One region of the Paenibacillus thiaminolyticus genome, then DNA from elsewhere that is predicted to be linked to it. Evidence: riboswitches for the same ligand, from Rfam matches in the RefSeq annotation. Region 1 holds a riboswitch; each other region holds the start of a gene.
What was found. A riboswitch is a leader RNA that binds a small molecule or an ion and turns the genes downstream of it on or off. The one in region 1 is predicted to bind cyclic di-AMP.
Positions count from the first base shown of each region.

Region 2: linked by a shared signal. The riboswitch ahead of FLT43_RS23555 (TrkH family potassium uptake protein) and the one ahead of FLT43_RS28325 (CAP domain-containing protein) in region 1 are both predicted to bind cyclic di-AMP.
Region 3: linked by a shared signal. The riboswitch ahead of FLT43_RS01205 (hypothetical protein) and the one ahead of FLT43_RS28325 (CAP domain-containing protein) in region 1 are both predicted to bind cyclic di-AMP.
Region 4: linked by a shared signal. The riboswitch ahead of FLT43_RS04495 (3D domain-containing protein) and the one ahead of FLT43_RS28325 (CAP domain-containing protein) in region 1 are both predicted to bind cyclic di-AMP.

Region 1 is NZ_CP041405.1:6,426,302-6,434,322, reverse strand. Features, by position in the region: gene FLT43_RS28340 (MFS transporter) at 1-962, opposite strand, end outside; gene FLT43_RS28335 (FUSC family protein) at 1,204-2,247, opposite strand; gene FLT43_RS28330 (BsuPI-related putative proteinase inhibitor) at 2,452-3,330, opposite strand; gene FLT43_RS28325 (CAP domain-containing protein) at 3,523-4,266, opposite strand; cyclic di-AMP (ydaO/yuaA leader) riboswitch at 4,273-4,404, opposite strand; gene FLT43_RS28320 (hypothetical protein) at 4,699-4,974, shown strand; gene FLT43_RS28315 (histidine phosphatase family protein) at 5,006-5,620, opposite strand; gene FLT43_RS30960 (GNAT family N-acetyltransferase) at 5,517-5,963, opposite strand; gene fosB (metallothiol transferase FosB) at 5,990-6,415, opposite strand; gene FLT43_RS28300 (hypothetical protein) at 6,434-6,691, opposite strand; gene FLT43_RS28295 (class I SAM-dependent methyltransferase) at 6,756-7,526, opposite strand; gene FLT43_RS28290 (inositol monophosphatase family protein) at 7,582-8,021, opposite strand, start outside.
Region 2 is NZ_CP041405.1:5,302,366-5,310,386, reverse strand. Features, by position in the region: gene sdhA (succinate dehydrogenase flavoprotein subunit) at 1-1,012, opposite strand, end outside; gene FLT43_RS23575 (succinate dehydrogenase cytochrome b558 subunit) at 1,028-1,702, opposite strand; gene FLT43_RS23570 (LysR family transcriptional regulator) at 2,035-2,949, shown strand; gene FLT43_RS23565 (hypothetical protein) at 3,044-3,835, shown strand; gene FLT43_RS23560 (potassium channel family protein) at 3,898-4,566, opposite strand; gene FLT43_RS23555 (TrkH family potassium uptake protein) at 4,629-5,987, opposite strand; cyclic di-AMP (ydaO/yuaA leader) riboswitch at 6,046-6,201, opposite strand; gene FLT43_RS23550 (CPBP family intramembrane glutamic endopeptidase) at 6,446-8,021, shown strand, end outside.
Region 3 is NZ_CP041405.1:292,066-300,086, forward strand. Features, by position in the region: gene FLT43_RS01190 (hypothetical protein) at 43-276, opposite strand; gene FLT43_RS01195 (ribonuclease domain-containing protein) at 526-957, shown strand; gene FLT43_RS01200 (barstar family protein) at 973-1,248, shown strand; cyclic di-AMP (ydaO/yuaA leader) riboswitch at 1,589-1,777, shown strand; cyclic di-AMP (ydaO/yuaA leader) riboswitch at 1,887-2,068, shown strand; gene FLT43_RS01205 (hypothetical protein) at 2,188-2,604, shown strand; gene FLT43_RS30730 (potassium-transporting ATPase subunit F) at 2,736-2,798, shown strand; gene kdpA (potassium-transporting ATPase subunit KdpA) at 2,831-4,510, shown strand; gene kdpB (potassium-transporting ATPase subunit KdpB) at 4,523-6,556, shown strand; gene kdpC (potassium-transporting ATPase subunit KdpC) at 6,588-7,208, shown strand; partial or broken gene FLT43_RS01230 (universal stress protein) at 7,291-8,021, shown strand, end outside.
Region 4 is NZ_CP041405.1:995,197-1,003,217, reverse strand. Features, by position in the region: gene FLT43_RS04510 (transporter substrate-binding domain-containing protein) at 1-248, shown strand, start outside; gene FLT43_RS04505 (amino acid ABC transporter permease) at 341-1,003, shown strand; gene FLT43_RS04500 (amino acid ABC transporter ATP-binding protein) at 987-1,709, shown strand; cyclic di-AMP (ydaO/yuaA leader) riboswitch at 2,365-2,526, shown strand; gene FLT43_RS04495 (3D domain-containing protein) at 2,536-3,369, shown strand; gene FLT43_RS04490 (polysaccharide deacetylase family protein) at 3,435-4,538, opposite strand; gene FLT43_RS04485 (dihydroorotate dehydrogenase electron transfer subunit) at 4,684-5,385, shown strand; gene FLT43_RS04480 (dihydroorotate dehydrogenase) at 5,366-6,301, shown strand; gene lpdD (prenylated flavin chaperone LpdD) at 6,298-6,651, shown strand; gene FLT43_RS04470 (PspA/IM30 family protein) at 6,888-7,562, shown strand; gene FLT43_RS04465 (DUF350 domain-containing protein) at 7,654-8,021, shown strand, end outside.

The sequences.
Region 1 (8,021 bases):
GTGGCGGCAAAGAACAGCAGCGTTACGGCAAAAATCGCTCCGAACTGCCGGACAAAGAGCGTCAACACCATCGACGCGCCGGCCAGGATGAAGGAAGCATGCAGCACCTTCTTCTCGCCGAAGCGGCGCAGCAGCCTATCGATCAGAACCGCCTGCACGATAACCCCAATCAGGGCCCCGAACGTAATAATAAGTGAGATTTGCTTCGGAGTGAATCCGAGCTTGCCGTCGAAATACAATCCGAATATCGATTCGAAATTTTGCAGGCCGAATGACATCGTAAAAACAAGCGCAAGCAGCACAAAATACGGCGCCTTAAAAGAAGCCAGAAACTGCTGCACCATAGTCGGCCGCGGCCCGTTCTTGCTCGCCTGTATCGCGCTCCGCTTCTCCGGAGGCAGCGTCTCGGGCAGAAATAGCAGAGAAAGCAGCGTTCCGGCTACGGCTAACCCGGCGGCGAAGTAGAAGGGAACGCGAATGCCGTATTCCGCGAGCAGTCCCCCGATGCCCGGACCGATGACCACCCCCAGCGTCATGGAGGCGCCGAACAGTCCCATCCCCTTGGCCCGTTCATCCTCGGTCGTAATATCGGCAATATACGCCATCATAGGCGAGGTTAACAAGGCCGCCCCCAAGCCGCCGAGAAGCCGGGACAGATACAGCATCCACATCTGATCCGCGAAGGCGAACACAATTTGCGACAAAGCGAATATGCCGACCCCGCTTACAATCAATATTTTGCGGCCGTATTTATCCGACCATTCCCCTGCAATCGGGGAGAACAGGAATTGGGTCAACCCAAAAGCGGCAACCAGGTAGCCCATCGCCTGCCCTCCGCCGCCGAATTCCTGCAAAAAAGAAGGCAATATCGGGATGATCAACCCCATTCCTACCATTGTCACGAACATGTTCATCATCAAGATGAACAATGGTCCGTTGAACTTCCGCCTTGCTTGCGACATCTCTCTCGTCCTCCTCTATTCTCTCGTCTGTCCTTCTGTTAATTCGATGCCTGGGCTAGCGTGAGTCCACCGTACCCCGCCAGATCAGTACCAATAGGTTCTCAATATGACTATAGGGTCGTTAACATTCTACCTCAATAAGCCCGCTCAAGTCAAAAGGCTCCTCGATAGCTTCCCGGATGCTTACGCCATAAAAAAAGAACCGCATTCGCGGCTCTTGCAAAGTAATTCAAGCGGAGGACTACAGCAAGCTTTGCAGCAGTCCTTTATCTTCTTCTTTATCTACATGTCCGACCAGACGGTCAAGTCTGCTGATCTGGTGGCCGTATTCATATAAGGACGCAGCCACGATCGACAACCGCAGCACTCCTTCCGGCCCATCCTCGCCGTACTGCAGCGCCTCGGTCATGAAGCGCTCGTTCTCCCGCTCCAGATTGGCAATCTCGCCGCTATCGGGCTTGACCTTGTCCTCGAACTTGAGCAGGACATGCTCATGGCACTTAATGAGCAGCTCCAGATGGCGATCGAAGAACAGATCGGATTCCTTCGTCCGGGCCGACTGGAAATAATGCTCCTCGATGATGTTCAGCACCTCGATGCCTTTGCGCAGCGTGTTCAATAGCTGCTTGTACACGACGATGCGGCGGGTATGCCGGTATTTGGCCCGCTTCAGCTTCTTCGTCTCCTCCTCGAAGAGCTTGTATTTGTCCGAGATCGATTTTAAGGAATCCTCCAGCCCCTGCTTCTCGACGCGGAACGCGCTCTCCTTCATCTCATCCGAGATGGCGGTGCGCAGCAGAAGCGACATCCGGCTGAATACATTCTGAATCTGCCCGATAAATTGCGCCTGCGGATTCGGCGGAAAGAACAAAATATTGATTAAAAATGCCGAACCGATACCAGTCAGCGTCAGCGCGAACCGCCCAAGCGCGAAGTCCCATTGCCCCGATGCTTCCATGACCGAGATGACGGTAACCAGCGTCAGCCCTACCGTCTCCTCCATCTTCATCTTAAGACAGATAATGATAACCACGATACATACAATCCCGACCGCAATCGGCTCGTTCGAGAACGCCATCCCTGCCAGGAGGGCAATCGCGGCCCCCAATGTATTCGTCTGCAGTTGATCGAGAAAATAACGCCATGACCGGTAGATGGACGGCTGCATGGCGAAGATGGCCGCTACTGCGGCAATTACCGGCGTTTTGAATTGAAAATATTGACTGATGTATAAGGCGAGCGTTACGGCGATCCCCGTCTTTAACACCCGGGCGCCAAAAGCCATGGCCCTCCCTCCTTCCTTCTATCCTATCCATATGGACAGATCTCCATCGTATGCCTTGTATGGACAAAGTTTTATTTTATCTGATCTTATTGTAAAAGCAAGTCCTGAAGGCGGCAATATGCTTCTATCCGTTCCGCTCAGTTGACGACAAAAAGCCTTCATGCCGGATGTCCGGTTAGAAGGCCTAAGTCCGCGTTTCTGCTTTTAGAATTGGATTTCCTGCTTCAAGTACGCTTTTTGTTCGGTCACCAGCCAGAACTCGACCGTATAGGTTTGACCTGGCTTCAGATTCACAGGCTCACGGTATGTCAACGATTTCCCGGGAAGGACCGTCTCCTCTCCCAATACGGTTAAATAAACTTTGTCCTTCGAGGCCTGATACACCAGTCTGCCCGCCGAGTCGGTTACCTTCACATCATAGCGCTGCGAGGAGCCGAACAGAAGAACCATCTCTTCATGCGATACATTGGTTACGGTGAACGTCAGCAGCGCCTCACCTTGCTTGCTGCGGCCGACCTCCAGCTTGGACTCCAGCTGCGGAAGCTGGACCGCCTGCTGGAACTGCTTCGCCAGCTTCTTGGCCGCTAGCTCCGAGATCGGCTCTCGGAAGTCAAGCTCCCCTGTCACGAGCGACAGGGATACGGCCGCATGAATATAGCGGTCCGCCCAGGCCGAGCTCTTGTACGGCGATGACTCCGCCTGATCGAACGCCGGCACGGCAATCTCGTCAAGCTGGTATCCCCGTACGAGCGCAGCGATCAGCTCCTGATAGGTTACGCTTCGATCCGGCTGGAAATGAGTGGCGTCCGTTCCCTTCATAAGCCCCGCCTCGATGACGGCGGGAATGGCCCCTTGCGCCGTGGCCCAGTGATCGGCCGCATCCGCGAATGACGTGCTCGTCTTTTTCGTATCCAGACCGAAGAGTTCGGTCAGCAGGACCGCCAGATCAGCCCGGCTCAGCTCGTTGATCGCTGCTTCTATGTTGTCGGGCTCAATCGTCCGGGGTTCAGCGTGTGTTCCTGCCGGAAGGACCATCATGCCGGCAATGAACAACCCAAGGGCAAGCGTACTTAACTTCTTCATCTCAATCTACTCCCTTCGCGAATATCGGAATGAATGCATGAACGCATCCTCCTATATTTTACCTGACGATCTGCAGGCATCGGAAGTTGCAGTAATCAAGAATATAATGCCCTTTCAGAGCCAGCGTCAACCGGAACGCGACAAAAGCGGCACCTTCTCCCGGTGCCGCTGCAGCTTTGCGCTATTTTCTTGTTAGCCGGTAAACTCTTGAACCCATACGCCATTGTAGTACGCGACCCCAATCGCTGTATAATTAGAATTCAAAATGTTTTGGCGATGACCTTGGCTGTTCATCCAAGCGTTCATAACTTCTTCAGGCGTACGCTGGCCTTTGGCAATGTTCTCGCCAGCCGTGCGGTATTGAACGTCCTGCGCTCTCATCAGATCGAACGGCGAACCAAGCGTCGGCGATTGATGGTCAAAATAGTTGTTGTCATACATATCTTGCGCCTTAATCATCGCTACCTTCGTCAGTTTCTCGTCCGATTTAAGGGGATTCAGGCCGGCTTTGGCCCGTTCCTTGTTGACCAGATCCACCACTTGATTCGCGAAGTCGGACTTCTCCGTTGCCGAGCCATTACCCGTGCTTGGCGCTGGCTGAGCCGGCTTCGGTTCAGCAGGAGCAGGCGCTGGCTTGGATTCCGGCTTGTTGACCACGCTGCCTGGATCTTTATCCGTCGGCTGCTGGCTGCCGTTATTGGCTTGGTTATTCCATTCCTTCATCAGGTTGTCCAACCAAGATTGCCAATCCGCGGACTTCGCCGGATCCGGAATGATGGCCTTCGCATTGACACCATTAACTTTGACCATATAGCAATTCGGGCTTTGCGCCTGCACCGCATCTGTCTGCGGCGCTGCGAAGGCGGAACCGGCCACCAGGACCGGAGCTAGCGCAATGGCACTGGTTACTGCGACTTTTTTGAGTGTATTCTTCATAAATTGCATCTCTCCCTTTGCAGCCTACGAGGTTAGCTGTCGGGTTCGGGTCAAAGAGGTCACCCCTGACGCAAATCTGCGCCTTCACCCCAGAAGTTGGTTCCCCCGCGCTCTTCCGAGCTTCGGCTTGATTCGATTTCGTACACATCGTAACACGAATAGTAGGAGAGATCATGCTATAATATATGGCACTAGATTAAGATTTTGTTACCTCTTTGTAACCTTTTTGACACCTAAAAAAGTTTACTAGCGCCGCATTTCCCGAGCCTCTGCATCCCGAGAATCACGCTGCTCCGCGATCTGCGAGCATTCAGATAACACCCTCGTTGTTATAAAAACTATCCATCCTTCACCATCACTGATCTACCAAATACCGCCAAAATGTATTATAGTAAAATTCGGTTCTTCGAATAAGATGATATAGAGGTGCCTATGATTATTCGAATTATTTTGGGAGTGCTGATCGTCGCCGCGGCCGGATTGTATTCACTCATTGAGGATGATCTATATCAATTATTCAACATTACGGGTTGGATTGGTCTCGGGCTGTGCGGGTTCGCCGGCATGATGTCCGACGGTTTTAGACAACCAGAGTACAACAGGGAGCACAACGCCAGTCAAGGCGCAGGCTTCGTCGCCACGCTATGGCTGCTAGGCACACCGAGCCTGCTCACATCCTTACTGCTGTACATTCTGGTGTACCGTTGAGACTTCTTCACGAATGCTTGCGCACATGCGATTACCAGGCTTCCGCCTCGCGGGCTTCCTGGTAATGAGAAGTGTCGCCATGCAGTAGAATGCTGGCTTCCCCGTCCTTGAAATGCAGCTTGCATAGGCATGCCGGATGAATGTAGGGAAGCTCCCACAGCAGATGAAGAGGGCGGTTCTCCGCGTAAGCCATCAATAGCTTCACCACGACCGTATGAGTCACTATCAAGACCGATTGGCCCGGATGGTCACGCACAATGGTCAATAGCCGCCCTAAAGCCCGCTCCCGAACTTCATGGAATGTCTCGCCGCCTTCAATCCTGAATTGGCCCGGGTTTTTCCAAAACAGATCGTACTGATCCGGATCCCGCTCCTGCACTGACGCCTGCGTCTGTCCTTCCCATACGCCAAGATGAATCTCCTTCAGTTCGTCGCAGCGCTGAACCGGAACATCGCGCTCCCTCCGTATCAACTCGGCGGTCCGGTACGCCCTTCCGCTGGGACTCGCATATATCGCATCGATAGTCTCATGCCGCAGCGCCTCACCCAGCCAGACCGCTTGGCGGACACCCAGCTCGGTCAAGGGAGAATCCTGATGCCCCTGCATTCGATGCTCCAGGTTCCATTCCGTCTGGCCGTGGCGCACGAGATAAATGGTTGTCGGTTTCATAACTTTTCTCCTCCCTGTCTTGTTCAAGATGATCTGGCAGCCGCCCTCCAATCCCTCTTCTCTCCCAGCCGGGCCGTACAGCGACGGTGAAATACAATGCCATCGGGTGGAACAGATTGCGCCACATGGTGCAAAATCCAAGCACTTGATCGCCAAGCAGCGCTACATACGATGAGGGCTCCTTCGTGCCTCCCGCGTCCAACTCTACAGATCCCCCATACCGGTACTGCTGCCGTTCCGGTCCCCAGATTCTGGCGCATAGCCGCTCCACATCGGCTTTCCAGACTTCGGAATAGGGAACAATATGCGGTTGTTGCATTGTGCCTCTGCCCTCCATTCTTCTGTCTATGAATCAAAAAATTGAATATGCGGCTTGCTGGCACGGTAATATTGCAGCCGATCGCCAAGCGTCCCCGTATGGAACTCGAAGCAGTGATTATCAGGATCGAGAAAATAAATCGACTGCTTATCCTCTTGTGACCGTTCCCGTCCAGCAAGCACCATGACTCCGTAAGCAAGCAGCTTCTGGCGCACCGCCTCATAATCCTCCTCATCGATGCTGAACGCGATGTGCGTGTAGGTAACCGGCTGCCGGGAACGGTCTACCTCCTCCTGATTCAGTGCAATCCACAAGCCGTGGCAGTCGAAATAAGCCAGCCGTCTCCCGACGGCTAGCAGCTTGCCTTCCAGAATATCGCGATAGAACGCGATCGAAGCCTCCAGATCCGATACAGAAAAACAGAAATGATTCAAGCCTCTAATATAAGACATCGCTTCCTCCTTTTCAGGTCACATCGGCTTCGAAGCTAATTCCACAATATACGCGACATTCTCATCGAACCGGAGCGCGTAATCGAGAGCAGATAGCCGGACGAAGGCCGTGTCATCCAGATCGAACATACTGATTCCAGGCAAGTAGTGCCCGGAACTGCTCAACACGGTATCATCCCTTCCCGGGAACCGGAATGTATACCTGTAATCCCGGCACGAGACGTAATCCGGGAGTAACCGGATGCTGATATACCATTCATCATCCAGCATGACCAAGGAGCGGCGCGAGTCTCCTTCCATCGAAAAATGCGGGGAGCGGATATGATATACGCTCGCCCCCTTATATTCTCCGGCACACCGCCACCATCGAAGGAAAGGAAGGATGTAAGGATGCGCCGGACCAGCCTCCATACAAATGAAGCAGTTCAAAGCCGTTCACTTCCAGCGTGCGGGCCAGTTCCTGCGGATACGTATAACGCAGATCTATCGTTGTTTTGCGTTCTTCACGCAGCTCCTCCCCTTCGATAAAACGCCGGATCGTCGTGTAATGCTGAACCTGGGCAATAGGATCATACGTGGCAATTGTATATACTTCACATCGATGCTCCGGCCCGATCTCGATGGTCCGCCAATATTCCTCTACGGGCGGCTGAAGAAGCTCCTCGGCCGCCGGGAATCTGGTATCGAAGAGCAGGATGCCTTCCGGCGTCAATACGCTGCGGATCGATTGAAGCAGCCGGTTCTGCAATTCATTGGTCAGAAAATGCTGAAATGCGTTCCCGGTCATATAAGCCAGCGGCGAATGTTCCGGCAGTTGAAGCTGCGTCAGATCCTGCTGCACCCAGCGGATATTCGCCTCGGCCGGAGTCTTGCGTCGGGCTTGCTCCAGCATACCCGCATGCAGATCCACTCCAATCACGGAATAACCCGCCTCCGCCAGCGGAATGGCGGTTCGTCCCGTTCCGCATGCCAGATCCAGTACCGGTTTCCCCTCTATTTCCAGTTTCTTGGCCCATGCGAGAAGCATCGGCAGCTCAGGATTGCCCTGATTTTCGAGATCATATAATGTCGGATCTTCATATTCGGATAAATCCCAGTCCATCATGGTCATCAGTTCACCCCTTCACATCTAAATCATGCCTGTACTGGCATGGCGCTTCAGTGAGCTATGCCTTCTGATCCTGCATTCCTTGCCGCACAAGCTCCAGCCAATGTTCACCGGCTTCAGGGGAGCAGGCAATCAAGTATGGCTCCTTGCACATCGTGCGGAACGGCCGGCCCTGGAAGTCCATCACCTGTCCGCCCGCTTCCTGGACCATCAATACGCCGGAATACAGATCCTCCCCTTCGGAATTATAGAGCACGATGACGTCGATCATGCCTCTGGCGAGCATGCACCACACCAGGGTCGGCGCCCACAGGCTCAGCATCCGCTTGCAGGACTGATCCAGCTTCTGGCGTAATTGGACAGCAGTCTGTTCATGCCCCACAGCGTGCCCCTGAATCCAGCCGGCTGTCGCCCGCTGCAGCTCGCGATCATGCCTCCGCATTCGAACAGGCTCGCCATTCAGGGTCATCCCTTCTCCCTTGACGGCAATGTAGAGCC
Region 2 (8,021 bases), 1.1 Mb from region 1:
CCCCCATGAACTTCTCGTAAATCTCGATTATGCCGCCGAGCTTGACGTCAAGCTCCTTCGGATCCTTGTGCGACAGATCGAGGTAGACCATGTTCTCGCCGTTGACGCCGAGCTTCAAATCGACGCAGACATGGAAAATTTCCCGAGTCGCGATATCACGCGGCACGAGGTTCCCGTATGCCGGATACTTTTCCTCGAGGAAATACCATGGCTTGCCGTCCTTGTAGGTCCAGATCCGTCCGCCTTCGCCGCGCGCGGACTCGGACATGAGACGAAGCTTGTCATCTCCCGGAATGGCCGTCGGGTGAATCTGAATGAATTCCCCGTTCGCATAGCGGACCCCCTGCTGGTAGACAGCGCTGGCTGCCGTCCCTGTGTTGATAACCGAGTTCGTCGTCTTGCCGAAAATAATGCCGGGACCGCCGGTCGCGAGAATGACCGCATCGGCCGCGAACGACTTGACTTCCATCGAGCGGAGATCCTGCGCCGTGATGCCGCGGCACACTTCATCCTCGTCGATAACGGCCGACAGGAATTCCCAATGCTCATACTTGGTGACGAGACCAGCGGCTTCCCAACGGCGCACCTGCTCGTCAAGCGCATACAACAGCTGCTGGCCGGTCGTTGCACCGGCGAACGCTGTCCGGTGATACTGCGTGCCGCCGAAGCGGCGGAAATCAAGCAGCCCTTCCGGCGTGCGGCTGAACATGACGCCCATCCGGTCCATCAAATGGATGATGCCCGGCGCCGCTTCGCACATTGCCTTGACCGGAGGTTGGTTCGCGAGGAAGTCCCCGCCGTATACCGTATCGTCAAAATGCTCCCATGGCGAGTCGCCTTCCCCCTTCGTGTTGACCGCCCCGTTGATTCCGCCCTGAGCGCATACGGAGTGGGACCGCTTGACGGGAACCAGAGAGAACAGGTCAACGTGCACGCCTGCCTCCGCTGCTTTTACGACAGCCATCAGACCGGCGAGACCGCCGCCGACGACGATGATTTTCTGCTTAGCCATTATGCGTCCTCCCCCTTAACCAATAACCGATTTGACTGTATCCATCATAACGGAAGCCGCCTGGAACTCTTCTCCGCGGAAGCCGAACAGCGACAATACGAACAAGACGGACATGATCACGAACAAGCCCATGCAAATCTTGGCCGACACCTTCTGCGCGCGCGGGCCAATCGTGATTCCCCAGCTGACGAGGAAGGCCCACAGTCCGTTCGTGAAATGATACGATGCCGCGATGACCGCGATCGTATAGACGGCGAACATGAGCGGCTGCGATACGATACCGTTCATATGAGTGCCCAGCTCTTCATGCGTCACATTGCCGAGTGTAATCTGGAAGCGCGTCTCGAACACATGCCAGGTGACGAAAATAAACGTGATGACCCCCGTAATCCGCTGCCATAGAAATGCCACGTTGCGCCCGTAGTTGAAGTTCCCTACGTTGTTCTTCGCGGTATAGGCGATATAGAGACCATACACTCCGTGATACAGAAGCGGAAGCCAGATGCCGAACATCTCGAGAAAGAAAATGAGCGGCAGGTCATTCAACATCTTGACGCTGCTCTGAAACGCTTCCTTCCCGCCGTCAAATGCCGCGAAGTTGGTCAGCATATGCTCCACAAGAAAGAAGCCGAGCGGGATAACCCCGAGAAGCGAATGCAACTTCCGCGAGTAAAAATAACCTCGTTTCATAAGCGTGCCGTTTCCCCTTTCCATGTACGTACCAGTAGATTTTGGTAATTGAAACAACCCTCATTTTACCCGTGCCTGTCGAAAGCGTCAACATTTTGTCATTTTTGCGAAATCGGAGGCGATCCACATTATGACATACGGGTGAATCTCTTGAGGGATGCCGATGTAACCGCTCTCCATACTTGTGACTAAGTTGTGACACTTCTCATGTTACCTCTTTTTCTCTTATAATGGTATTGCAATGTTTTTATAATTTTAATAACTTTTACGCATATCAAAGTCATTTATCTGAAATGGCAACCTTTTAGTACATGGCAAAAGGAGGAAGCGCAGTGCTCGATTTGCTGGAATCATTCGCTACCGTCGTTGAATTATCAACCTTGAATCAGGCATCCAAGCGGCTCAACCTGTCCCAGCCCGCCCTCTCCCGCCAAATCGCGAAGCTGGAGAGCGAACTCGGCGTCGATCTGTTCATCCGGAACGGCAAGCGGCTGGAGCTGACCCGGGTCGGACAGATTACGTATGAGTTCGCGCTCGACATCCGCAACCGGCAGCTTGATTTCTTGAAGTCGATCGCGGATTACAAGATCGAAGGCCATGCGTCCGTCACGATCGGGGCGAGCTTGACGACGCTGCAGACGACGCTGCCGCTGTTTGTTTCTTTATTTGTAGAAAAATATCCGGAAGCGCAATTGAAAACCGTAACCGGCAAGACGCACGAGATCATTTCCTTCATCCGGGATCAAAAGGTTGATGTCGGCTTGGTCGCCGACGCGATCCGCGATCCGAGCCTCGTCTGTCTTCCCCTGTTCTCCGATCATTTGGAACTGGTCATGCCGCGGGAGCATGAGCTGGCCTCCGGCGATCAGGGTTCGATTGCCCGGCTGAACGGTCTCCCGATGCTGCTGTTCTCTAAAGGCACCTGGTACCGCAAGCTGATCGACGACCTGTTCCGGCGCCACCATATCGTTCCCGACATCCGGATGGAGATCGACTCCTTCGAAGCGATCGTCCGCCTGCTGTCTCCCTGCCATGCTGCGGCGCTGCTCCCCAAATCGTACTTGCGCTCCGAATGGCTGGACGACAACGGGCTCGTCGCCATCCATCTGAAGGAGCTGGTGCAGACGGAGCGGATCACGTCGCTTGTCTATGCGAAGCAAGCCGCCCTCAGTCTGACCGCAAGACGGTTCATCGAAGAGACGGCCCGGGCCGCCTCCGGATGGAATGCGCAATCGAAGCAGGAATAGGAGAGGATGCGTCGAATCTAATACTGTTACATATACAGAGACACGAGACCCGATATGTTCATGCATGATGGGGGAAATCTAGGAGGTAGAGAAGATGAAAGTATGCAATCGATGCGGCGAACCGCTGCAAGAGCACGAAGTACATACGTGCCGGGTGCATGAGGGACGCCCAGCAGATGAAACCCAGGCGTCCTCTCCGGATCGGTGGGAGACTGCCGCCGCGGCGGAGCAGCCGTTTCCCGTTCGTCATACGCAGGAACCCGTGCAGCCGACGGATCCAGGTTATGGCTCGCCGAAGACATCCAGGCCGAATATCGACATGGCACGCGTTGTCCGCCTCATGAAGGAGCCTCAGGCGGCAAGCTATATGACGACGGGAGCCGATTATTGGTACGGCGTGATCGGCGCTGCCGCGTCTGCGATCGGATTTGCGCTCTTCGGCTATCTGTTCATTGACCAATTCGCGAAGTTTCTGTTCGGCCCCCTGCCGATCGGACTTGGCAACACGGCTCCGCCGTTTTCATATTTTCTGCAGCTGATGCTGCTCCATCTCGTCGCCTTGGCCGCCCTCTTCGGCTCGCTCTACTTCGTGAACCGCTGGAAAGGCGGTCGGAAGCTCGACGCCAAGACCTTTTTCGTCCAGTTAGCGGCGATGCAGATGCCTTACGGACCTATCTATGCGGTCGCCGGAATCATCTCGCTGCTGTCATTCTATTTATTGGCGCTCTCCATCGCCGGCCTCGCCTGGCTCGTATCGGTCATGATGACCATCTATGAGTCGCTGGAGCAAGCCCAAGTGTCGCGGAATAACCGCTTCGTGTATGTGCTGGCCAGCCTAAGCGGCTATTTCCTGCTCTTACTGATTATGGCCAAAATTCTGTTCTAATCCCGCCCTGCATGCATGCAGCAAAGCCCTCCGCCGGAATGGCCTGGAGGGCTTTATTGCATCTACCTGCGCTTCCCGATCTGATCCTCGAATTGATCGATCTGGGCATTCGTTCCGATGACGACCATGACATCATCGTCCTGGAGGACATCCTCGGCCGATGGAGCGATAATCACGCCGTTCGGCTTATGCAGCGCCACGATGCTGCAGCCGTACCGGGCTCTCGGGTTGACATCCTTGAGCATCTTGCCGCGCAAATTGCCGGGAACACTCAGCTCCGCAATCGTATAGTCCTTGGACAATTCGATATAATCCAGAAGGTTCGGCGATACCAGTTGGTGGGCCACACGGATCCCCATATCCCTTTCCGGATAGATGACCCGATCGACGCCAATCCGCTCCAACACGCGCCCGTGCAGCTCGGACACGGCTTTGGCGACCACTTTTCTGACCCCAAGCTCCTTCATCTGGATACTGACGAGAACGCTCGTCTGCAGATCATTCCCGATAGCGACAATGGCGCAATCGAAATTCCGGATGCCGAGCGAACGAAGAACATCCTCATCCGCCGCATCGGCAACGACGGCATGCGTCAAGACGTTGTTCATCTCCGAGACAACCTCTTCATCCTTATCGATTCCCAGCACCTGATGGCCGAGCTCGACCAGCTCCTGCGCCAGACTCGAACCGAATCTGCCCATCCCCACGACTGCAAATTGCTGTAACTCCATGTTCGTATTGCTCCTTCGCCCATTACTCTTCTTCTATATGGTAATCCCGGAATGCCGGCCTTTTATCCGATCGTAATTTTTCCTTCCGGGTGCTTGAATAGCTCACGTTCGCTTTTTGGGCCTAAGGCATAGGCCAGCGTAATCGGACCCAGCCGCCCCGCGAACATCATCAGGCAGATCAATAATTTGCCGACTACGGTCAAATCGGTCGTCAGGCCCGCCGTTAGTCCGACGGTCCCGAACGCCGAAGTCGTCTCGAACAATATCATCAAAAATGGATGATCCTCGGTCGTGGACAATACCATCGTTACCCCGATCACCATGAACAAGGCCATCAATGTTATCGTGACCGCCTTAAATATCCGGTCTTTGCCCAGCCGATGACGGAAGATTACGATGTCCTCCTTCCCCCGAATCATCGTGATGACGGCGCCGATAAGAATGGCGAACGTCGTCGTCTTGATTCCGCCGCCCGTCGAGCCAGGAGAGGCGCCGATGAACATCAGCACGACCATGAAGAACTGCGTTGCTTGCCGCATCGTGCCGATATCGACCGTATTCGCTCCGGCTGTACGCGGGCTGACCGATTGGAAGAATGCCGCCCACATCTTCTGCCAGCCGTTCAGACTGCCCAGCGTCGCCGGGTTCGTGAATTCGAAGACGAAAATGACGATGGCGCCCAATACGATGAGCAAGCCCGTCATCGTCAGCACGACCTTGGAATGGAGCGCCAGTCTGCGGGTGCGCCGGTATTCCGCTACATCGGACAGGACGATAAAGCCGAGTCCGCCCAGCACGATCAGCAGCATCGAGACGGTATTCACGATCGGGTCGCCGACATACCGGGTCAGGCTGCTGAACGGTCCCGATACGGAGCCGAACAGATCGAAGCCGGCGTTATTGAAAAACGATATCGCGTGAAATATGCCAAAGTACAATGCCTTGCCGAACGGCAGGTCAAATGACCAGCGCAGCGTGAACAGGACCGCCGCTGCACCTTCGATGCTGAAGGCGTACAGCAGCACCTTGCGAATCAGGCGAACGATGCCCTCCATGCTGCCTTGATTCAGCGCTTCCTGCAAAATGAGACGTTCTTTTAACGAAATACGCTTGCGGAAGGCAAGCGCGAACAGCGTCCCCATCGTCATGAAGCCAAGTCCGCCGACCTGAATCAGCGTAATAATGACGATCTGCCCGAACAAGGTGAAATGCGTGCCCGTATCCACCACAACAAGCCCCGTTACGCAAGTTGCCGACGTGGCTGTGAACAGCGCATCGATGAAAGGGAGAGGCTGGCCATCTGAATTGGCTATCGGAAGCATCAGCAGCAGCGCCCCGATGAGAATAATCGTCCCGAACCCCGTCACCAGAATTCGCGGCGGGGTGAGCTTCCACCGGGATGCTTTTTTAATTGATTTCAACGAAATCACCTCATTTTCAGCACGAAAAAAAGCACTGGAACTCCAATGCTAACGCTGGTATCCTGACGTTCAATGCCTACGAGGTTAGCTGACGGATTCGGGCGCGTCCAGGCCGCCCTATTTGCCAAGATCCATAATGCGGATCGGCGCAAAATTCACCCCAATGATCGGGTCCCCCGCTTTCGTAATTCACGAAATTCGGCCGTATTCAATTCATAACGAGATTATATACGTTTCATGACAGGGGCACAAAGTCGATGCAGGCACAAAATAAACAAAAAATATAGGAAAAAGACTTTAAATAGCGCTTACATCCTATCCTAATCTCTCACTGTGTCTTTCGCGCTTTCTATTTCAGCGTGTAGCTGGTTTATTCCATAATTTTCATGCCTGGACTTTACGCCAATGGAGTGGATACAATAATGAAAAGCACCGGAATCGATAACGGAGGTAGCTCTATGCCTGTGTTCCATCATGTAACGAAACGTTTATGGCTGGCTTCGATCATTGGATTTATAGTGTTTGTGCTCCTGCAGATAGTTATTCCCTCGCTTCAGGAAGCGAACCGGACCGGGCCAGAGCAGGAGCGAACGCTTCTTACGAAGCGGCAGGCTGCCGAGCGGGCGGTTGAATTTGTGAAGCGCGAGCCGAGGAGAAGCCGCATCATGCTGTCGGAACAGGAGCCGACGGTCGTCTACCAGACCGACAGACTAATGTCGGGATATATGAACCGGGAGAGGCTGGCCGCCAGCTATGCTCCATGGGACAGCCAGGCCCCGATAGATATTTATCAAGTCCTGCTCGGTGTCACGACACCCGATGGGAACGACATTTTGAAGGTTGATGTACATATGACAAGCGGCAGCATCGTGGGGTATGAATTAGCCGCCATTCCAGAGAGTCCACAATCGGAGGCCCCCGCGCTCGCCGTTGAGAAGGCGCGGCCAATTGCCGACCGCGAGCTGAACGCGCTCGGCTGGGACGTATCCAAGCTGGAACTGCAGGATGATCATTTGTCTAAGGCGGATGAACTGCGTTACTCCGTCAAGCAGGGCGAGATCGGGGCTGCCCGGCTCGAACTAGTCGTTCGCATGCGCTTAGATCGCGTCGTGGCGCTGCATCCCGTCTGGAGCATTCCGTCCGATTACAAGGACATTGATGTGAAGCAGACCGAGACCGCCGGTTCCCTCTATCGTATCGGCTACCGGTGGATGTCGATGGGACTCAGTATGCTTGCGCTGTGGGCTTGCATTTATTACCGGCGGCGGATCCGCTTCGGCTCAGGCACCTTAATCGCTCTGTCGCTCCTGTCATGCGCCATCTCCATGCTCCATATGTGGAATATGATGCCCGGCTTGGTCGTCCTGCAGTTCGGAGTGCCCCGTACGGAGCTGAATCTGAATGTGGCCCTCGTGCTGCAAGGGGCCATTACGGTTACGCAAGGGCTGTTCCTTTATTTTTCGCTGGTGTCGGGCTCTTATTTCTGGAGACAGTCAGGACGAAGCGAGCTGCTGCCGACATGGCGCGATCGGTCATTCGGCACGGTCTTGACCGGGTCATTCCGCCTCGGAACGCTGTATGCGGGCGTACTGCTCGGGGTACAGAGCGTCATCTTCCTGACGCTGGAGACCGGCTTCGGCGCCTGGTCGGCCACCGATGCCTCCATGTCTCCGCTCAATCTGACCGCGCCAGCCCTCTATCCGCTCCTCGCCTGGATGGCGGCGATTTCAGAGGAAGGCGTATTCCGCTGGTTCGGGACCGGCCTGCTGAACCGCTGGATTCGGAACCCTTGGGCAGCCGGGGTCATTCCGACCTTGATCTGGGCCTTCGGCCATGTGACTTATCCGATTTACCCGTACTATTCGCGACCGGTGGAGCTGCTCATAATCGGCCTCCTGTTCCTCGCCATTATGCTGCGCCATGGCTTCTGGACGGCCATGTTCGCCCATCTCATGCTCGACAACGTGCTGATGAGCATCTCTTATCTGCTGGAGGGCACAGCGTCCGGCCTCGGACTTGGCGTATTCTATCTGG
Region 3 (8,021 bases), 480 kb from region 1:
GTTTGAGTCGTTTGTCAATGGCAAGTCATCAAATGGAATAAATTATGATTTTCTTTTCGCTCTTCTCCGTTTTCTTGCGCTGGAGCAAAATACATCCTTCTCTTTTACGGGAAACACATGCTTGAAAACCGGCACACAGAAATGTTGATTAATGATCTCGATCGGGTGAACGACTTCGACCTTCTGCGGATGATACGTTTTGTTGAAGATATATTGAGGCGGATCGAATACCGCTTTGCTCGGGCAGAACTCTTCGCCTTTGCATCCATGAGACATGAGTCTCAGCTCCTCTCTCCCAATAGTGTCGAACCTAGTGCATTATATGCATGGCGTTTTGGCCTTGATTGGACATTCTTCCCGCAGACAGCCACCTAGAAATTGATAAACGCGGAATTGGAGGGACATTTGCAAGCAAGGGGTTGAAATTCGAGAAAAGATAGTTGATACTACAGCGAGAGGGCAGGAAGACAGGAAGATTATCATCAAGCTTCCTGCTCTACGAAGAGCGAAGCGGGGTAGACATTGTTGAAAGTCATCAAATCAGTGCTGGTCTTTCTATTGAGCTTGCTGCTGCTAGCGGGCTGCGGTCTGGACAGCAAGCCATCCGCGATTCCGGATTCGGGCAAGCAGGAGCTGACCGGCTTCGAAGAGGTTGCGAACTATATTAAGTCACACCAGCAATTGCCGGATAATTTCATCACGAAGGAGGAAGCCAAGAGGCTGGGCTGGGATGCCCGCCAAGGCAATCTGCACGAGGTTGCGCCAGGTAAAAGCATCGGCGGCGACATATTCCGCAACCGTGAAGGGAAGCTGCCCAAGCAAAAGGGCAGAATCTGGTATGAAGCGGATATCAACTATACGGAGGGCCATCGGGGGAAGGACAGAATTGTATTTTCCAACGACGGGCTGATCTATAAGACCGAAGATCATTATGAGACGTTCGAACCGATAGATTGAGAAAGGGGGGAGCCCGTGCGTAACGTAGTCGTAGAGGGAAGCTCCATCGAGAGCAAGGAGCAACTGCATACATTCCTGCAGGAAGCGCTCGAATTGCCGGAGCATTACGGCCGCAACCTGGACGCGCTATGGGATTGTCTTGCCGGATATGTCGAGCTGCCGCTTACGGTCACCTGGCTGGACTATGAGACAAGCGAGCAAAAATTGGGCGAATACGGCCGGAAGCTGCTCGATCTATTCGAAGAGGCGGCCGAGGAGATCGAAGGATTTTCGTTTGTCGTCCAGGCTTGAATAGACGGACGGAAAGACCGCTCCAGCACATAAAGTAACCGTTTCTGGGTCAAATGGAGGCATCGCCGCAACCATTGACAAGGAGACGGTTTTTTTGTGCATTTCGGGAGCCGGGACCAGTTCGACGAAGCCCGTTTTTTCCGCGAAAAGAGGACGTTCTCCCGCTGAACCAGGATAACAGTGAAAACGCGAGCTACAGCGAGCCCGGTAAAGAAAGCTGCTTCTGTAACCGCTGCCGCTTCCTCTACTCTTGCTAAAAAGGAATTTTTCTGCCTTTCCGCCTCCTTTACAAAGTGTAGAGGCAAGCGTAATATACGATTCATAAATTTCAAATATTTTCATTTCACAATCGCTGAGTTTCCGCAAGGAAAGCGGGGGAACCAACGGTGACGCCTGATCGGTGTGAGAGTCGATCAGCGGCACATGGGGTGAATCCTGAGCGCGGCGCCTAGGGCCGCATCACTCAGGTAGGGCGACTCTCACCGCCCGAATCCGACAGCTAACCTCGTAAGCGTTGTTGAGTGCGGCATTCCGCGATCCGCGGCTGCTGCGCTCATGAGGGAGAGGATGATGAACTTGTGACCATTGCGGCCGCAGGGGGGGTCCTCTGCGGTCTTTTTTATGCCAATTGCACATGATTGTCTGTATCGCTGAATCCCTGCACGGCAGGGAGCGGGGGAACCAACCGGATGTCTGGGCACATTCATGGGGTGAATCCCGGGGCATGCGGCGGCGCGAATGATGCGCCATGTCCCGAGGTAGGGCGACTCTCTCGCCCGAATCCGACAGCTAACCTCGTAAGCGTACCGAGAGAGGCAACGAACGTCGTGAAAGACACGGTTATTTTTGCTGTGCCTGGAAGCCGCGAGAAGAGTTCCTCTTGTTGCCGGCTTCTTTTTTTGTTGCTGTCTCCGGACGAAGAATCGGAGGAGAGAAGAAATGGGTCAACAGGAAGTCGTATTGGTGTCTGCGGCGAATGCCGCAGGCGAAGCGTTCGTCAAGCTGCTGGCGGAGAAGGACATTCCCTTCGCCGCCCTGGCGAACAACCGTGCGGAGCTGAAGCGGATGCGCGCTCTGGGCGCTCGCCATCTCATTATGCTTCATACGGCCGATGAGAAAACATGGGTCATCCCGCAGCTGGCCGTCGGCAAAATCTTTTTGTTCGAACGAAGCTTGAATCTGTGCTGCCGGTACCTGCAAATCTGCCGGATCTGGACGTCGAAGCCGATTTATGTTATTACGGAACATCCAAATCCGCGGCTCGTCTACCGCGGCTTGGGCGCCAACTATGTCATTTATACAGCGAGCCGGAATTATTCGTTCCTGGTAACGGACGATCTGGCCGCTCATTCCTAAGGAGGTATCCGCATGTCCGATCTCGTTATGGCTGTGCTCATTGCTGCGGCATTCGCCCTGTTCTATGGCTTCTTGGCCTGGTGCGGGCGGGTCGTGGATGAAGGAGGAGAGCGAGGATGATCGTTATCGGGATGGTTACTGTCTTTCTCTTCTTATATTTAGGCTACGCTCTGGTTCATCCGGAGAAATTCTGAGGCAGTAGAAGGAAATAAGGGAGGCAACCTCTATGGACTGGCTGCAAATCGCCGTCGTGCTGCTGGCGCTGTTATTGCTGGTGAAGCCGCTTGGCACTTATATATACCATGTGTTCTCCAATGAGCCCAATCGCACGGACCGGCTGTTCGGACCGGTGGAGAACGCGATTTACAGATTGGGCGGGCTTGCCCGCCGTCCGGATATGAGTTGGAAAAAATATATGTTCAGCCTGCTCGCCACGAATCTGATGCTCGTCGCGGTTAGCTACGTTATATTGCGGCTCCAGCATCTGCTGCCGCTCAATCCGAACGGAACGGATCGAATAGAGCACACGCTGGCGTTCAATACGGTCATCAGCTTCATGACCAACACGAATCTGCAGCATTATAGCGGCGAGACGGGATTGTCGTATTTCTCGCAAATGGCGGTCATTACGATGATGATGTTCACTTCCGCCGCAACCGGATTGACGGTGGCAATCGCGTTCATGCGCGGCTTGACGGGCCGGGCTATCGGCAACTTTTTTACCGATTTCGTCAAGGCGCACACGCGCCTTCTCCTGCCGCTCGCCATCGTGATGGCGCTCGTGCTGGGGGCGCTCAAGGTGCCGCAGACGCTGGCTCCGGTGACGGAAGCGGAGACGCTGCAGGGCGGGACGCAGCATATCGCTGCGGGCCCGGTCGCATCGCTTGTGTCCATCAAGCATCTCGGGACGAACGGCGGCGGCTTCTTCGGCGTCAACTCATCGCATCCGTTCGAGAATCCGTCTCCGCTGACGAACGTGCTCGAGATTCTGATGATGTGGTGCATTCCGGCCGCGCTTACGTATACATTCGGCCGCTTCGCGTCGAACCGGAAGCAGGGATGGGTTATTTTTAGCGCGATGTCCATTCTGTTCCTGCTGTTCCTGAGCCTGGCCTACTATGCCGAGAGCGCGGGCAATCCCGCATGGAGCGCGCTCGGGGTGGATGCGTCCCAGGGCAATATGGAAGGCAAGGAGGTACGCTTCGGCATCGCCCAGTCCGCGCTGTTCACGACGGTAACAACTGCCGCGACGACTGGTTCGGTCAACAATATGCACGACACGCTGACCCCGCTGGGCGGATTGGTGCCGCTCGCGCAGATGATGCTGAACTGCGTCTTCGGCGGGGACGGCGTCGGGCTGGTGAACATGCTGATGTATGCGATCCTGGCGGTGTTCCTCGCCGGACTGATGGTCGGGCGCACTCCCGAATTTCTGGGACGGAAGATCGAAGCGAAGGAAATGAAGCTGATTGCGATTGCCATCCTGGCGCATCCGCTGATCATATTGGCGCCGACCGCGATTGCGTTCGTTACCGATCTGGGCCGAGGGGCCATTACGAATCCGGGCTTCCACGGCATTACCCAGGTGCTGTACGAGTATACGTCCTCCGCCGCCAATAATGGTTCGGGCTTCGAAGGGCTGGGGGATAACACGCCGTTCTGGAATCTGTCGACCGGACTCGTCATGCTGCTGGGACGCTATATCTCGATGATCGCTCTGCTTGCCGTGGCCGGATCGCTGCTCCGCAAGCAGCCCGTTCCCGAGACGACCGGCACGTTCCGGACCGATAATAAGCTTTTCGTCGGTATTTTGGTCGGAACGGTGCTTATTATCGGGGCACTTACGTTCCTTCCGGCTGCCGTGCTTGGTCCTATCGCGGAGCATCTGACGCTCCGGAATCTGTGAGGTGAATCGGAAATGAATACGACAAATCGCAAGCGCATGCTGACGAAGGAAATCGTCAAGCAGGCAGGGAAGGACAGCCTTCGGAAGCTGAATCCGGTGACGATGATGAGAAATCCCGTCTTGTTCGTCGTCGAGGCCGGCACCTTCGTTGTCCTGCTGATGCTCTTGTTCCCGGGCTATTTCGGCACGAAGGAAACTATGGGCTTCAATCTGGCCGTGTTCCTGATTCTGCTGTTCACGCTGCTGTTCGCCAATGCCGCAGAGGCGTTGGCGGAAGGGCGGGGCAAGGCCCAGGCGGGCGCTCTGAAAAAATCGAAGGTGGGCATTGTGGCGAACAAGGTTACGGGAGACGGAGTTGCTATGGTGGCCGCATCGGAGCTGCGCAAGGGCGATATCGTCCTCGTCTCGCAAGGGGACGTGATTCCCGGTGACGGAGAAGTTATCGAGGGTCTCGCGTCTGTGGACGAATCCGCGATTACGGGGGAATCGGCTCCCGTAATCAAGGAAGCGGGCGGTGATTTCAGCTCGGTGACCGGCGGCACGCGCGTTGTCAGCGACGCCATCAAGGTACGAATCACGAGCGATCCGGGGGATACGTTCCTGGATCGGATGATCTCGCTCGTTGAAGGAGCGAAGCGGCAGAAGACGCCGAATGAGATCGCGCTCAATACGCTGCTGATCAGCTTGACGCTTATTTTCCTGATTGTGGTTGTCACTCTGGCCCCGATGGCGGCCTACCTGAATATTCAGCTCGATGCGGCGGTTCTCATTGCGCTTCTCGTCTGTCTGATTCCGACGACGATCGGCGGGCTGCTGTCTGCCATCGGGGTAGCCGGCATGGACCGGGTGACGCAGTACAATGTGCTGGCGATGTCCGGGAAAGCGGTGGAGGCCGCAGGGGATATCAACACAATGATCCTCGACAAGACCGGAACGATCACCTTCGGCAACCGGATGGCCAGCGAGTTCGTGCCTGTCGGGAATGAACAGCTGCGCACCGTGGCCGAATGGGCCGCGATTAGCTCCCTGAACGATGATACGCCTGAAGGCCGCTCCGTGCTGGAGTTGATGAAGAAGGAAAATCTTACGTTCGATCCTGCCCTTGCGGAGGGCGGGGAGTGGATTGAATTCAGAGCGGAGACCCGCATGAGCGGCGTCGATCTGAAGGACGGGCGCCAAGTGCGTAAAGGAGCCGTTGATGCAATCAAAAAATGGGCGGCCGCCCAAGGCGGGACGATCCCTGCGGATCTGGACGAGCAGGGGAACCGGATTGCCTCACAGGGCGGCACCCCGCTCGCGGTCACGGTAGACGGGCGGATTGCCGGACTGATTTATTTGAAGGATATGGTGAAGCCGGGCATGCGCGAACGCTTCGAGCAGCTTCGCAAGATGGGTATCAAGACGATCATGTGCACGGGCGACAACCCGCTGACCGCCGCGACCATCGCCGCCGAAGCCGGCGTGGACGACTACATCGCGGAGAGCAAGCCGGAGGACAAGATCGCCGTCATCCGCCGGGAGCAGGCGGCAGGCAAGCTGGTCGCCATGACCGGGGACGGTACGAATGACGCGCCGGCTTTGGCCCAGGCCGATGTGGGGCTGGCGATGAACAGCGGCACGATCGCCGCGAAGGAAGCGGCCAATATGATCGATCTCGATTCCGATCCTTCGAAGATCATCGAAGTGGTAGGGATCGGCAAGCAATTGCTCATGACACGGGGCGCGCTGACCACCTTCAGCATCGCGAACGATATCGCGAAGTATTTCGCGATTATCCCCGCCATGTTCATGGTCGCGATTCCCGAGATGAGGGCGCTGAATGTGATGGGCCTCGGTTCGCCCATGTCGGCCATATTATCGGCATTACTATTTAATGCCGTTATTATTCCGCTGCTGATTCCGCTGGCGATGAAGGGCGTCTCCTATCGTCCGGTGAGCTCCGGACGGCTGCTCAGCCGCAATCTGCTCATCTATGGCCTCGGCGGCGTCGCCGCGCCATTCATCGGCATCAAATTAATCGATCTGGTCGTTCATCTCTGGGTATAACCGAGTCGGGAAGGAAGAGTGAAAAATTATGATGAACCATTCTGTACAGGCGCCACAGGAGCAAGATGCCCGAAGCGGCGTATCGGCTGTCCTTAGCATAGCGCGGCTCAGTCTCGTCTTCATCGTGCTGTGCGGCATTCTCTATCCGCTCGCCTGCACCGGACTGCTGCAGGCCTTGGTGCCGGAGCGCGCCAATGGAAGTCTTATCCGTGACAGCAGCGGAGCCGTCATCGGCTCCGAGCTGATTGGCCAGCCGTACGACGATCCGCGCTATTTCCATGGCCGGATATCGAGCATCGCCTATCAGGCGGAAGCGTCCGGCTCGAATAACTATGCTCCGTCCAATCCGGAGCTGCTGGAACGGATGAAGGCATCCGTCCGCGACTGGGAGCGCGGCAATCCGGCTGATCCGGCCGCTCAGCTTCCGATCGATCTGGTCACCAACTCCGCTTCGGGCCTGGACCCGCATATTACGCCGGAGACGGCACGGGTTCAGATTCCGCGCATCAGCGGCTTGACCGGAATCGCGCCGGCGGAGCTGGAGAAGCTGGTTGGCGAGCATACGGAAGGGCGCGATCTCGGGCTCTTCGGCGAGCCGCGGGTTAATGTACTGGCCCTGAACCTGGATCTCCGGGCGCTGCTGGACCGGTAACGGAGCGGCGCTGCTCTGTTGCCGGTACGCTTATCGCCTTCGCCCAATCAGAAGCAGGGCTTTCCCAAAGGGGGGATCACGCGTGGAAGAACAACGGCGGCAGGCGCCGGATGAACGATTATTGCCGCTCCAGAATCGGAGGCACGGCAGCTTGAAGCTGTATATCGGCCCGGTCGATGGCTGCGGTAAGACGTATGAGCTGCTGCAGGAAGGGCAGCTGCTGAAGCGCCAGGGCGTCAATGTGGCGATCGCGGGCGGCTCAGGATTGGGCGCGGGCTTATACCCGGCGGGCCTGGCGGAATCGGGAGCGGAGCTTGAATCCATTCCCGGCATTCCGTGGCCTCCAGGGAATGCGGGCCAGCAGGATCTCGATGTGGAGGCGATCCTGGCCCGCAATCCGGACGTCCTGCTTGTTGACGGCTTAGCCCACCGCAACCGCCCGGAGGCGCGGCGCTGATCGCGGCTTGATGATATTCGCTGTCTGCTCGCCCATGGCATCAGCATCATTACGACGGTGAATGTCTATGAGCTGGACGGGGCGAATGAGGAGGCCCAGGCCTTGTCGGGCTTTGCGGGCGAAGCCGCGGTAAGCGCCGACGTGCTCGCGCTAGCCGACGAAGTGAGGCTCATCGACGTCACTCCGGAGACGATGATGGCCCGCTTGGCGGCGGCCGAGGGCGTAAGCAGGGAAGGAGCGGCGCTTGCGGGCGCCCCCGCATTCCAGCGCGATCAGGTGGCGCTGCTGCGGGAGCTTGCGCTGCGGCTGGTCGCCAAGGACGCGCACGCTTCGCTCGCGCAGCGCCGGGAAGCGAA
Region 4 (8,021 bases), 1.2 Mb from region 1:
TCGAGTCGAACCGGGTAGAAGCGGTCATCGTTGAGAAGCCGGTCGCGAAGGCTTATGCCTCGAACCGTCCTGAACTGGAGATGTCGGATGCGGTGCTGCAGCCGGCGAGCGATGGCTATGTCATCGGCTTCCGCAAAGGCAGTCCGAAGATGGTCGAAGCTGCGAACAAGACGATTGCCCGCCTGAAATCGGAGGGCAAGCTGGACGAGTTCATTACGAAGGCGACCCAGATGGCGGAAGAGCAATAAGGCCCGATTCACACGGGGAAAAAGAGGCGGCGTAAGCCGCTCTTTTTCGTTCTATTACATGACAGGCAGAGATTGGAAAGGGGAAGAGGCTGTTGTTGGACTGGCTCTCTATGCTATGGGACTATAAATGGGATTATTTGTCCGGAGCCCAAATTACGGTGCTGCTATCGCTGGTGGCGGTGCTCGCCGGCTTCGTGCTTGGCATAATTATTGTATTGATGCGGATCGGGCCGTTCAAGCCGTTGAACTGGTTCGCAGTCGTCTATATTGAGCTTCTTCGCGGCACTCCGCTGCTGGTGCAATTGTTTATTATTCATTTCGGACTGGCTCAGTTCGGCATCGAATTCAGCAAGTTCACTTCCGGCGCAATTGCCGTATCGATTAACAGCTCGGCTTACTTGGCGGAAATTTTCCGATCGGGTATTCAGGCGGTCGATAAGGGGCAGGCGGAAGCCGCACGTTCGCTTGGCATGTCCAAGGGCATGACGATGAGATATATTATTTTACCGCAGGCATTCCGTACGGTTATTCCCGCAATTGGGAACGAGTTCGTCACCATTATCAAGGAGAGCTCGATTGTCAGTCTGATCGGAATCGCGGACATTATGTTCCAGACGGATATTATCCGCAGCAAGACGTATACGGCTATGGGGCCGTTACTTGGAGCGGCCATGATGTACCTCGTGCTGACGATTCCGCTGTCGAAGGCAATCGGTCTGCTGGAAAGGAAGTTGAAGAATGATCGAAATTCGTGACCTGCATAAATCGTACGGAGAGCTGAACATTTTGAACGGCCTGAACATGAAGATCGAGCAAGGGGAAGTCGTCGTTGTGATCGGTCCGAGCGGCTCGGGCAAGAGCACCTTCCTGCGCTGTCTTAATCTGTTGGAGACGCCGACGGCAGGCGATATTTTGTTCGAAGGCATGAAAATCAACGACAAAAAGCATGATATTAACGCGACGCGAGCCAAAATGGGCATGGTCTTTCAATCCTTCAACCTGTTCCCTCATATGTCGGTAATGGACAACATTACGCTGGCCCCGATTAAAGTAAAAGGGAGAAGCAAGGCGGAAGCGGAGGCGATCGCAATGGAGCTCTTGAAGAAGGTCGGATTGGCCGACAAGGCATCCGCTTACCCTGACCAGCTGTCCGGCGGACAGAAGCAGCGGATTGCGATTGCGCGGGCGCTGGCGATGGAGCCGCATGTCATGCTGTTCGACGAGCCGACATCCGCCCTGGATCCCGAGATGGTCGGTGAAGTGCTGGAAGTAATGAAGTCGCTCGCCCGAGACGGTATGACGATGGTGATCGTAACGCATGAGATGGGTTTTGCGCGCGAAGTCGGAGATCGCATCGTGTTCATGGATGGCGGGCATATCGTCGAGCAGGGACCGCCGCAGCAATTGTTCTCGGCGCCCCAGCACCCCCGCACGCAAGAATTCCTTGGACAAGTTCTCTAAACGAATTCGACGGACACAATTATAAATCGATGGAGACGGTTATTGATTTACCGCTCCGAGGCCGCAACCAGCCGGGAATCCCGGCTGGTTCTGTTTCTGCTGCCGACTGTTGACGTGCGTTCCTTACTATGCGAAAAAGAAGCCCCGTACTTATCCGCTTTTCACCTCTGAAACATAAAGCTGCCCCTTGCCCCTTATAAGCAATATCCCCGACAGCTCCAAAAGCGGGAGCCACCTGAAGGATAGGGAAAGTGACCGAAAGGCAACAAAACACCTGACGGACAGGGATATTGACCAAAAGGCAGCAAGACACCTGACGGATGGGGATAGTGACGAAAAGGCAGTGAGACACCTGACCGACAGGGTTAGTGCCCCAAAGGCAACAAGCTCCCTGACAGACGGGGATATTGCTCAGAGTTGCATGATACCAGTAGTTTGGACATGTCCAATAATAGGAAGAGTCCAAACTGTTTACAAATTTGTAATCTATGATATAGTAGGAGTCGCTGGTTACAATTTTGTTACATACCTAATGCTTTGGGGACTGGATAAAGCGATTTCATACGTTATTTCGGCCCATTTTACAGGATTAAGAGGCATTTTATTTCGTATTTACCATTAACTGACTGCGCATAGGTTACAAAATTGTGATATGATGCAATTCGAGCCGAACATAGTACGGGGGATGATTGACCGGTGTTCATTCATAACGGGATGAGCGCCTTGGGGTGAATCAGAGCTGGCGAATCGCCGGCATGTAGGGTACTCCTTGACCCGAATCCGACAACTAACCTCGCAGGCTATCTTAAGGGGGAACATATACTATATGCGGAAAAAAACGATATTAAAGCTTACAACGGCACTGCTGGGATTGAATCTGGTATTTCAAATGATGCCAGTTTATGCCGAGCCCTACACTGCTCAGGAAGGAGATACCTTCTATACGCTTGCGAAGAAGCATCAGATTGATCTGGATGAATTGATGAAGGCGAACGCCAACATCGATCCTTTAAATATCTATGGAGGGCTGAAGCTGGAGCTTCCGAAAAAGACCCTGCAAGGTCTGGCGGTGGAATCAGAGAACGCGGAATTGATTGAAGCCGATAGGGATAAGGACGCATCGGCAGCGGACAAGGCTGAAGCATCTGAGGACAAGCCAGCAAAAGCTGCGAAAGAGGCCGCTGCGCCGGCAGCGATGCCGCAGACGGAGGAGAAAGCGAAACCGCAAACCGAGGAGAAAGCGAAGCCGGCATCGAAGCCGCAGACCGAGGAGAAAGCGAAGCCGGTTGCGGCAACGGCGAAGAAGAACGTAATTACGGTCTCCGGCAAGGAGATGACATATAAAAAGAAAGTGAACATGAAGGCCACCGCGTATACGGCCCATGCGAGTGAAAACGGAAAATGGGGCGCTGTCGATTACTTCGGCAACCCATTGAAGCTGGGGACAGTAGCCGTCGACCCGAAGGCCATACCATTGGGAACGAAGCTGTTCATCACCGGTTATCAGTTCAAGCATCTGCCGCAAGGCGGATTCATCGCGGAAGCCCGCGATATCGGCGGTGCCATCAATGGCAACAAGATTGATATTTTCGTTCCGGTGAGCAAGCAGATCGGCAGTACCTTCGGCATTCAAAATGTTGAAGTGTACATTATGTCTTAATTGATATCAGTATAGGTTCAACCCCTGTCCATAGCGGCAGGGGTTGTTTTGCGTGTAAGACAGTTTCAATTGTCTTTTTTGTCCTTGCGGTCCTGGAGCAGCTCCGGCACGGTGACAAAGTGGTACCGCTGCTGCTTCAATTGCTTAATGATGGACGGTAGGGCTTTGAGTGTTCCCTGCAAGTAACCATTCTGCTTGCTTCCTCCGGCATGATGAAGCACGATTGAACCGGGCCTGACCGCGCTCATTACGTTATTGTATACTTCCTTAGCGTTCAAGCCCCGCCAGTCGTTGGAATCGACGTCCCAATTGACGACGAGATAGCCGTGATCCCCGGCCCATTTCAATTGCTCTTCATTGATCTCTCCGAAGGGAGGGCGATAGAACCTTGGCTTGTAACCGATAATTTCTTCAATTGCCCGTTCCGCATCCTTCACTTGCTGCTCGAAGGCAGGCAGCGTCAGCTTCGTCATTAACGGATGGCTGTAAGAATGATTGCCGATAATATGGCCTTCCCGGACAATGCGCCGAACCAACTCGGGATGGGCTTTCGCCCGAGAGCCGACGAGAAAGAAGGTCGCACGAATGTTATGTTCCCGCAAAATATCCAGTACAAGCGGGGTTATTCGGTTATCGGGAACATCATCGAAGGTAAGGGCGACTCGGCGGAGTCCGCGCTTGGATCCATGAAGCTTGAAAATGTGCGGGTATTTCATTCTAAGCTGAGCCAAGCTCAAATTGCGCTGGCTTATTCCGGATTTCGTATTCTGAGATGCAGACTGGGCTGGCTCCGGGCTCCGCGGCTCCTTTGGCTTCATGACGGATTTCTTTTCCACGGCCTTCCGTCCCATGGTGTCAGAACGGACGCCTTCATTGACGGATTCCGTGTGGGCCGGGTCCTTCGTCGTCAAGTGGAACTTGGGCAAGGGCAGGGGCTGATGCGGCAGCGGATGCGGTTTGTCCTCCAGGACGAAGGATATCGTGCCCTTGCCGGTCTCAGGTCGTTCCACCGCTTCATGGGGCGGCTGTCGCGATGTTAACTCCGCTGATGGCTGGTTCGTGTCCAACGTGTTCAGCTGCGGATCCGGAGCAGCCTGATGCGAACGCGGAAAGCAGCCGGTTACTCCTACCAGGCACACCAGCAGACAGCATATCTGTTTTGTGCGCAATAATCTTCCTCCTTTCCCGATTCCACCTGTCTTCTTGTTATGTCCTTTGTCAGGGGGATTTATGCCCAACGTGACCTGCATCACAGATGAATGGCGCCGTTACAGGCATAGTAGAATTGCTAAAGGTGAACAAAGGAGCAGACACGTGCATAAGATTCTTACCAACAATCAGATAGCTCAAGATGTTTATCTCATGACAGTAGAGGGCACTTTTGAAGGCCGGATGGGGCAATTCTATATGTTAAGGGCATGGACCCATTATCCGGTTCTGTCCCGTCCGATCAGTATCTACAATTTGGAGCCGGACTCCATCCAGTTTCTGTACAAAGTCGGAGGCGAAGGAACAGCCCGATTCGCAAGTCTTCGCCCTGGCGATTCGATTCAGTTGGAGGGGCCGTTCGGCAACGGGTTCCCGGAAGTTGACGGGAAGACCGCGCTAGTCGGCGGAGGCATCGGCATTGCGCCCCTTCTGTACACGGCGAGACAATTGGACAAGCCGGATATTTATCTCGGATTTCGGGGAGCGTCCTATATGACGGAAGCATTTGCTCCCTATGCGAGTGAGCTTGTCGTCCGGGTCGATGCGAATCTGCTGCTTGATGTCGATATGAAGAAATACGACAATATCTTTGTATGCGGACCGCTAGGAATGATGGAGGCGGCAGCCCGCATGGCGGAAGGATTAGATACGAAGCTGTACGTGTCTCTGGAGAAAAGAATGGCTTGCGGCATTGGAGCCTGCTACGGCTGCTCCGTGCGAACGGCAAGCGGCAACCGCAAGGTCTGCTCAGACGGACCGGTATTTCAGGCACAGGAGGTGACGTGGCATGAGAAGCTTAGCGTGTAATGTGGCGGGAATCGAGTTCAAAAACCCGCTTGTCATGGCTTCCGGCACATTCGGCTTCGGGCAGGAGTATGCCCAATACTATGATATCAATCAGCTTGGCGGCATCGCCTCCAAAGGACTCACCTTGCATCCGCGTCCTGGTAATGAGGGAACCCGTATATGGGAGACGGCAAGCGGGATTCTGAATAGTGTCGGCTTGGAAAATCCGGGCGTCGATGCGTTTCTTCAGGAAGAGATGAAGTTCTGGGAGAAGATAGAACCAGTCAAAATCGCTAATCTTGGCGGGAGCACTATCGAGGATTATGTGCTCGGCGCATTGAAGATTACGAAGGATGCCGAGGACCGCCGCAAATTGAACCGGCCCGCGGTAGATATGATTGAGTTGAATATATCCTGCCCCAATGTGAAGGAGGGCGGCATGGCCTTCGGGATTCGGACCGAGGTCGCCCGGGAAGTGATTCGGGAAGTACGGCAGGTGACTTCCCTGCCGCTGGCGGTCAAGCTGTCGCCGAATGCGGAGAATGTGGTCGGCATGGCGGTCATGTGCCAAGAGGAGGGAGCGGAATGCGTGTCGCTCGTCAATACATTTTCCGCGATGAAAATTGACATCTACGAGCGGCGCAGCGTGTTCCAAAATACGTATGCGGGGCTATCCGGTCCGGCTATCAAGCCGATTGCGCTCCGCATGGTGCATCAAGTGGCGCAGGCGGTCACGATTCCGGTAATGGGAATGGGCGGCATTTCCTCTTCGGAAGATATCATTGAGTTTATAATGGCGGGAGCCGCAGTGGTTCAGATCGGTACGTACAATTTCATGAATCTGCGGGCAGGGGAAGATCTGCTGAACGGTCTGACGGCCTTTATGGAAAAAGAGAATATTAACAGTTTGGATGAAATCAGGGGAATTATTTCGTGAGCGGGACCTATAATGAAACGGCTCCGCCCGGAGCCGATATCCGGGTCGAGGGCATTCGGCAAGGGCGGGATTGGTTGTTCCTAGTAAGCGGAGGAGATGCGCATATCGGCGCCGTATCGACCTCGTGGAAGGAAGCGGGACAGTGGAATGTTGCCACACATACCGTTCCCGGGCATCGTGAGGACGAGCTCAGCGCGGCCATGGCCCTCCGAGCAGCGGAAGCGCTGGATACGACTGTAACCGTCGCCGCTGGCATTCATTACGACGATCTGCGGAAGGAAGATATCGCGAAGGTCGTAGAGCAGGCGTGGCGGAGATTCACTATCGAATTGGACCGGGTTCGCCGGTAAGTCCGATTATTATGCCGGGGTCGCTGTGACGGCCCCGGCATTCTCTGTATACAGAGACCTGCTGTGACAGCTATCCTTCTCCTCCTCAGCATGATAAAATAGGAAGAGCAAAAAAAAGTGAAACAACGCCGGATTCCATTCGTATGTATGGGTATAAACACGGATTAACAATTTGCCCAGGAATCCAAGGTTTCCAGGATACACTGAGGATAAGACTGCATAGGGAGGAACTGTCCATGTCATTATTCAAACGCTTGCGTGATGTAACCATGTCCAACATTTATGCGCTAATCGAGAAAGCCGAAGATCCTATCAAGATGACCGATCAATACTTGCGGGACATGCAACAGGATCTGGAGGAAGCAGAACGTGCGGTAGCTCAGCAGATCGCGATTGAGAAGCGCTTCAAGCAATCGTACGAGGAGCAAGCCGCACTGGTGAAGAAGCGGGAGGAGCAGGCGCATATCGCCGTGCAGGCCGATAATCTGGATCTTGCCCGCCGGGCGCTGGAAGAGAAAAAAGCGGCCGAAGAGAAAATGAATGAGTTCAAGGCGAGCTACGAGCAGAATAAGGCTTCCGCCGACAACCTTCGCGCGAAGCTGGACGAGATGCGGAAGCAGTATTCCGACATGAAGAGCAAGCGCGAGACGCTGGTCGCACGCTACAATGCGGCGAAGGCACAGACGGAAATCAACAAGGCGATGGCCGGGTTCGGCTCCGATACGGCGATGTCCGGGTTGAAACGGATGGAAGACAAAATGCTGGCAATGGAAGCTCAGGCCGAAGCCTCGAACGAGATGAACGGTTCTTCCAAATCGCTTGACGACGAGTTCGCCAAGCTTGGCAAGAACAAGGACGTTGAAGACGAACTCGCGGCCATCATGAAAAAATACGATAAATCCGCTGAGTAAGAGTAAGGACGCTTGCCGCCAGGGCAAGCGTCCTTCTTAACCAGATAGGTGCAGAAATCTCATCGAACGGTAAGGGGAGTGCAGTATTAACATGATTCTCGACAATATTGCCGGGATTGCGCTATGGACGGCAACGGGAGCTTTGCTCCTGTTCTTGCTCATGTTCGTGGATTCGCTGTTCACGGGTTACAATGATATTCAGGAAATGCGGGCAGGGAACGTTGCGGTGACGACCCGCTTCGTCATGAAGCTGTTCTCGCAAGGATTCATCCTGTCGAGCTCGATTAAGGTTGCCTACAACCTGGCCGAAGCGCTGTTCATGTCGGCCGTCTCCTTCGTCATCCTCCTCATTCTGGAGTTCATCCTCCGTCTGCTGTTCCGGAGCGGGTTCGGCATGAATCTGGAGGAAGGCACGAAGCAGGGGCAGATGTCATATGCCCTGGTAGCCGGTTCGATGCA